2 regions of the Nocardioides sambongensis genome follow, and region 1 is predicted to be linked to the other one. Evidence: predicted binding sites of a transcription regulator. Region 1 holds the regulator's gene; the other holds the start of a gene.

Region 1 (3,403 bases):
CGAACCGCGGGAAGACCCGGTTGAGTGTCGTGCCGCGGGCCGCGAGCGCCTTCTCGACGCCCTGCACGCTGTAGTAGCCCTTCGCGCCCGCGCCGTCGTGCGCGAGGGACTCCCACAGCTCGCGGATCAGGTCGGGCAGCCCGGCGGTGGCGGCAGGGTAGCGGTCGGTCAGGTAGCGGAAGAAGATCCAGGTGCCGTAGTGGGCGGACCCGCCGAAGGTGTCGAGCGACTGCGCCGGACGCCCGAGCGGCCCGTAGCGCAGGTAGTTCACGTTGTCGTTGACGTCGTCGTAGAGGTAGTCCTCGGCCCACGTCGCGGTCGCTTCGAGGATCCAGGAGTCCTCGTCCACGTCGTAGGCGTACTGCACGGCGTGGAAGTACTCGTGGGCCGCCGTCACCTGCATGTTCCCCAGCGGCGTGTGCGCGGGGAACTCGCTGGCGGCGTAGTCGTTGTCGAGGACGCAGTAGGCCCAGCTCGCGACGTGCGCGGTGCCGTCCTGGTCGTCCTCGAGGACAGCCGGGTCGTCGGTGGTGCAGTAGCCGTAGAGGCCCTGCTGGCCGATCTCGCCGAGGTAGATGTCGGGCAGGTCGTTGCCGCCGAGCCCGTCGTCGGAGACCACGCTGCGATAGCCCGCGTCGGCGTAGGTGCCCACCACGTGGCTCATCTCGGCGAGCACGACCTCGACGTAGTCGGGGATGCCGTCGCCGGCGGTGCCGTCCCACGCGCCGCCCGGGCCGTCGTCCTCGGTGGGGACCGCGTTGTAGCTGTCGCCCTTCTCGCCGGCGCCGAGGGCCGATCCCTTGTTCACCCAGTGCACGCAGACCACGTCGGAGCAGGTGCTCTTCGGGGTCGCGGCCTCGCGGTAGCAGGTGACGTCGCCATAGGTGCCGTGCAGCGAGCACTTGCCGGTGCTGCCGTCGCCGGCAGGTCGGGCCAGCAGCCGCTCCGCCTCCGCCCGCTCCTCGCCGGTCAGCGAGCTGGCGCGCACCGCCAGGTCGCGCAGCGCCAGGGTCAGGTCGGACTCGGTCACCGTGCTGGTCGCGCCGTCGGCGGTGGTGGTGCCGGGATCGGCCAACGTCTCGGGCGTGGCAGTGCCGTCCTCGAGCAGGTCCTCCACCGTTGCCAGCGCGTCCTCGGCCAGGGCGGTCGGCTCACCCGGTGCCGCAGGATCGGCCGGGTCCGTCGGCGAGCTGCTCAGCCCGGGGTTGTCCATCGGGGTCGGTGCAGCCACGCCTGCAGGCATGCCGATCAGGACGAGGGCGGCGGTGGTGGCGAAGGCGGCACCGATGGACGCCGTACGACGAGAGCGCAACGTGGGACTGCTTTCGCTGGGGGAGCAGACGGAGGAGGGACCGCCTGAGCCTACGCAGCCGGTCCCTCCAACTCCATCTGACGCGACACCCGGGGCCACCCGGACGGGCGACCGGGGTGTCGCGTCAGACCCGACGCAGCACCGCGGTGACCTTGCCGAGGATGGTGGCGTGGGTGCCGTCGATCGGGTCGAACGACGCGTTGTGCGGCAGCAGCCAGACCTTCCCCTCCTTGCGCTGGAACGTCTTGACCGTCGCCTCGCCGTCGATCATCGCGGCCACGATCTCGCCGTTCTCCGCGGTGTTCTGCTGGCGGATCACCACGTAGTCGCCGTTGCAGATGGCAGCGTCGATCATCGACTCGCCACTGACCTCGAGCAGGAAGAGTTGACCGTCGCCGACGAGCTGGCGCGGGAGCGGGAAGACGTCTTCGACGCGCTCCTCGGCGAGGATCGGTCCGCCGGCGGCGATCCGCCCGACGACCGGGACGTTGGTGGCCTGCGGGTTGGCATCGCCGACGCCGGTCTCGTCGACGCTGCTCTCCTCGGCCCCGGAGATGGAACGGCGTGCCGCCATCACCTCGGGCAGGAACACCTCGATCGCGCGGGGGCGGTTCGGGTCGCGCTTGAGGAAGCCCTTCTCCTCCAGCATCCGCAGCTGGTGGGCCACGCTCGAGGTGCTGGTGAGGCCCACCGCCGCGCCGATCTCGCGCATGCTGGGCGGATAGCCGCGGACCTCGATGGAGTCCTTGATGGTGGCCAGGATCCGCTGCTGACGCGGGGTGAGGCCGGTGGCGTCCGGCGGGCCGTCGGGGAACTCGCGCACGGCTGCCTTGCCGGGAGTCTTCTTGCCCGTCATCGGATCCTCCTGGGAGTGCTGGGTGCCGTGCTGGCGCAGCGTCGGGACAGCCGTGGGGCGGAGCGAGCTGCGGGCCGGCTCGTGTGTCGACGGTAGCGCCCATCCGCGACTCGGATCAAACACCTGTTCGAAGCGGGCGTGTCGGCGCCGCGGTCGCTCGTCGCCGCCCCGAGCGGTCGCCGGTCGCCGCCGTAGGGTTCGAACATCGATTCGAACAACCTCTTGACCTCGTTCGAACAGATGATCTAACGTCGTACAGGTGTTCGATTCGAACTGATGGTCGAGAGGCCCGCCGGACTTCCCGTCGGACGCAGTCCGCGGGATCTGTCGGGGGCCTTCGCCAGAGTCTCGATCGCACGCCAACCGACCCGAGGTTCCGCTCGCGGAGCCACTTCCCCCGGAGGTCACCATGAGCACGATCACCCTTTCCCCCGTTTCCCGTACGACGCCGGCCCGCGACGTCCGCCGTGCGACGAGCTCACGCCGACCGGGTGTCCGGCTCACCCGCCGCGGGCGTGCCGTGGTCTTCGCGCTCGGGCTGATGGTCGCCTTCGGCCTCGGCATCTGGCTGGCCTCCGGCTCGATCGCCACCTCCGAGCAGGGAGAGGCGCCGGTCGAGGTGGTCACCGTCGGGCACGGCGACACGCTGTGGGAGATCGCGAGCGACGCCGCGGCGAGCACCGGCGACGGCGACGTCCGCTCGGTGATGGACCGCATCCAGGAGCTCAACGCCCTGGACTCGAGCGTGGTCTACGCCGGTCAGGACCTGCGCGTCCCGACCGAGTGACGGTTGACGGCTGAGGCGCCACGGGCCCTCGCCACCAAGACTCGTGTCCATCGCTTCGACCCCGGTGGACGCAGGGGCCCTGCCAAGGCCCACAGGGGAAGACGAGGGGCGGGATCGCCGAGATCCCGCCCTCGCGCTGTTCGCTGGGTCCGAGGTCGCACCCTCGGTGATCGCCGCGGCGTTCAGCGCGACGCGCGCCGCCCGCCCTTGGGTGTCGAGGGGTCGCGCTTCGGTCGTGGCTCCGGTGCGTGAGTCAGTCCGAGCGCGCGGGAGAGGCGCACGATGAGCATGAAGGAGAGGAACAGGCACGCCACGGCGCCGATGGCGGCCAGCACGAGGAATCCCCAGGCGGCGGCGTCGCCGTCCTGGCGGGCGGTGGCGCCGAAGTCGATCGCGGCGTACACCAGGTAGCCCCACGCGACCAGGCTGAGCGTGATGCCCCCGGCGA
Region 2 (3,403 bases), 570 kb from region 1:
CCCGCAACGGCCAGTACTGGAAGCGGTCGAAGACGATCAAGGGGTGGTCGACGATGGGCCCCTTGCTCGCCGGCGAGGTGCGCTCCAACCGGATCACCTGGTTCATCAACAGCCAGCCGGTCGCCACGATGCCCACCACGAAGGGGCTCCGGAACAAGCCCCTGGTGATCCGCTACAGCATGGAAGGCGGTCGGGGCGAGCACAACACCACCAAGTTCTACTCCGACTGGGTGCGGGCGTTCCCGAGCGACACCGGGCGCTCGCCGGTGTCGAAGACGCGGCTGAAGAAGGCGTCCTCGGGGTTCTGCGCGGCTGGGTGAGGCGCGAGCCCTTGTCCGTGGCGGCTCAGGTCCGTCGGTGGTATCTGCGGTCGCCGTTGGGGAGCCGGGTGGTGGTGTAGGTGGGGTCGTGTTCGCGGTGGTGGTGGAAGGAGCAGAGCAACACCCCGTCGGCGAGGTCGGTGCGGCCGCCTTTCGACCAGGGGTCCAGATGATGGGCTTCGCACCACCGGGCTGGGATGGTGCAACCCTCGCCGCGGCAGGTCTTGTCCCGGAGTCGTAGTGCGGTGCGTTGGGCTGTGGTGAACAGCCGGCGGGATCTGCCGAGGTCGAGGAGTTCGGACTTGCCGCCGAGGACGGCGGGGAGGATCTTGGCGGTGCAGGCCAGGCGTCGGGCTGCGTGGGCGCTGATCCGCTGCTCCCCGTCGGTGTCGTGGCTGGGGTCGAGGAGTCCGGCCGTGGCGAGGTCGCGGGTGAGCTGGGTGTGGTCGATGGTGACGACCACGGTGGTCGCGTCCCCACCATGCGCCGGCAGATGCGCAGGGTCGAGGTGCTCCAGAAGTGCTCCGAACGCCAGGCCGCGGGCGTGGTGTTGCGGCAGACGTTCGGCGTCTGGGTTGGCGCCCGTTCTTGCGTCCTGGTCGGAGGCGTGGTGGCGGGGTGAGGTGTAGGCGTCGAGGTAGGTCGCCAACCGTGCCGCGACCGGGTCGGGGACCAGGGCGGTGATCCGGGTCAGCCCGTCGCCCAGGGACCGGATCCGAAGGCTGGTCTTGGCGTGCGCGGCGGCTTCGAGGGCGGCGAGGCGTTTGGCGTCTTCCTCTTCGGCGATCTCGGGGCCACGACGTCGAGGATCCGGTCCGTGAGGCGGCGTAGCTCTTTCGGACCGAACCCGCCCTCGGGGACCCCGGGCCGGTCGCCGGCGCCGAGAGCGACGAGGTCGGTCTCGGCCCGCTGCCGCGCCTTGGTGTCGATCCGGGCCGGCAGGGCGTCCAGTCCGGTGGTGATCACCCGGGCTTGTTCCAGGGACAGTGCGCCGCGGGCCATCGCTGCCCCCACCCGCGGCCAGGACTCGTCGATCGCGGTGGCGACCTTCGACTCCGCACGCAGCCGGCCGGGGTCGGTGCCGGTCCGCAGCGCCACCCAGCCGGCGACATCCCGCGCCCCATGGGTCGAGGCGATATCAGTCGACGCGGCCAGGACCCGCATCCGCAGCTCGACGACCTGCGCCTCGAGCGCCACCAACCCCTCAACAGTTCTTCCCGTTCGGGCACGGTGAGGAACCCGGGCTGACGCTCCGCGACCTCACCCAACGCGTCCCGGCACACCGCGACCGCCTCGCCCAACGGGGTGCGGGTGCCGGTCAGCGACATCGGGAGAACCTTCCGAGACAGGTGCAGCAGATGCCCCGATTCTACGTGATGTCGAACACCAGTTCGACCCCTGCCGGGAGGTTTGTGGAATCGTTCCCGCAGGTCAGAGCCTGTTTTCCACAGATCGTCCGCAGGTCACTGGCCCGGCCTGTGACCACTGGGCAGGACGGGACCTCTCCCCTGCGCCCGGCTGCACCTGCCGGTCAGCACGGCTACCGTCGGACCATGGTGCGCATCGGAGCGATCGTCGGCGACGAGCAACGTGCCGAGGTCGCACGTCTGGAGGCCCTCGACGCCACTCGCGTGGCGGGGGACCACCCCGATGGTCCGAACACCCACCATGGATGACCCGGGGACCCGCCGACGTCTCGAGGCCGAGCGGGACCACACCGTGAGCCGCCTGACCGGCCTCACCACCGACCACGGGGCGGTGGTCGCCGCGTCCCGCGACACCAATGCGGACGACGAACACGACCCGGAAGGCGCGACCATCGCCTTCGAGCGCTCCCAGGTCGACGCGCTCATCCGCCAGGCACGCGCGCACCTCGACGAGCTCGACGCAGCGCTCGCGCGGGTCGACGCGGGCACCTACGGGGTCTGCGAGTCCTGCGATCGCACCATCCCCGGGGCCGCCTGGAGGCACGACCCGAGGCTCGTTGCTGCATCGACTGCGCGCAGCGTCGGCAACGGTGATGACGACTACCTCGCTCGCACCCACGCAATCGTCTGGTTGTCCGCCAGGCTCCCCATGGCCACGGAGTGCAGGCCAGGTCCGGGGGGACGCTCCCAGGTCGTCAGTGGCACGACCTGCACCCCGATCCGGTAGTGACGCCCCTTCTTCAACGCGGTCCGTCCGAGCGGCACGCGGATCGTCCGCCAGTCGCCGGCACCGATGCTGACCGTGACCCGTCGCTGATACTGACCGACGGATCCGGCCAGTTGCGGCGAGCACGAGCGGTTCGGGGACGTGCAGATCCAGACGCGGGCCTCGATCCATTCGCCGAGAAGCCGTGTCCCGGACCGTACGTCGACCGCGACCGATCGGCGATCCTTGGTGGTGCGCACGCGAGAACCGCGAACGCTGAGCGCGCTGCGTGGCACGCCGGCCCGATTGCCTTCGATCCGTGGCGTGAGGAAGTAGGCCTCGTTGTTGGTCGTCGGACACCTGGACAGGAACTCCTCGTCGTCGCCGAAGGTGTAGTAGTCGAGCGTCGCGTTGCCGTACCAGGGGTTGTTGGTCGAGCAGCTCGACTCCTGCGCCGAGGACCAGCGGCCGCTCGCGGTCGACGGAGCCCGGCGAGCCGGTGAGGCGATGGTGAAGGTCGTCGGTGTGACGGCCAGGACCGGCTCGTCGGTCGCGCCGTAGCCCGGCACGCCCCTCACGGTGACCGGGTCGCCGACGGCGAGTCCGTGGTCGGTCGTGGTGCGCAGCACCGACACCGGCTCCCCGGCGACGTTCCGGGAGATCGCCGAGGTCAGCGTGCCGTTCAGGCTGCGGTCGACGAGCGAGATGGGGGCCTCCCAGTCGAGGACCTCGTCGAACTCGTCGTCGGGGTCGATGACGGCATAGATCGGTTGTCCCAGCTGGCCGGCGAAGTTCGCCGGCGGCGTCCACCGGGCGGTGGCTACGGCGTCGTCGCGGCTCTCGATCGTCCTGGTCACCTTCGACTCGGCGATCTGATAGCCGCCACGTGCCGGGTCGCCCAGATAGAAGCGGACCACCAGTGGCCGGGAGACGCTCGCCGGCAACGGGTT

Evidence for each region. The regulator LexA, encoded in region 1, represses DNA repair genes until DNA is damaged. The targets are predictions, from matches to a motif close to TCGAACANNTGTTCGA.
Region 2: the regulator LexA is predicted to act here: its motif matches at 1,700-1,715, upstream of FIV43_RS23235 (DUF222 domain-containing protein).

The regions. Positions count from the first base shown of each region.
Region 1 is NZ_CP041091.1:2,738,092-2,741,494, reverse strand. Features, by position in the region: gene FIV43_RS12960 (MXAN_6640 family putative metalloprotease) at 1-1,231, opposite strand, end outside; gene lexA (transcriptional repressor LexA) at 1,437-2,168, opposite strand; gene FIV43_RS12950 (LysM peptidoglycan-binding domain-containing protein) at 2,578-2,955, shown strand; gene FIV43_RS12945 (hypothetical protein) at 3,138-3,403, opposite strand, start outside.
Region 2 is NZ_CP041091.1:3,310,676-3,314,078, forward strand. Features, by position in the region: gene FIV43_RS15580 (hypothetical protein) at 1-320, shown strand, start outside; gene FIV43_RS23230 (HNH endonuclease signature motif containing protein) at 346-969, opposite strand; gene FIV43_RS23235 (DUF222 domain-containing protein) at 1,011-1,517, opposite strand; gene FIV43_RS23240 (hypothetical protein) at 1,874-1,996, shown strand; gene FIV43_RS15595 (S8/S53 family peptidase) at 2,348-3,403, opposite strand, start outside.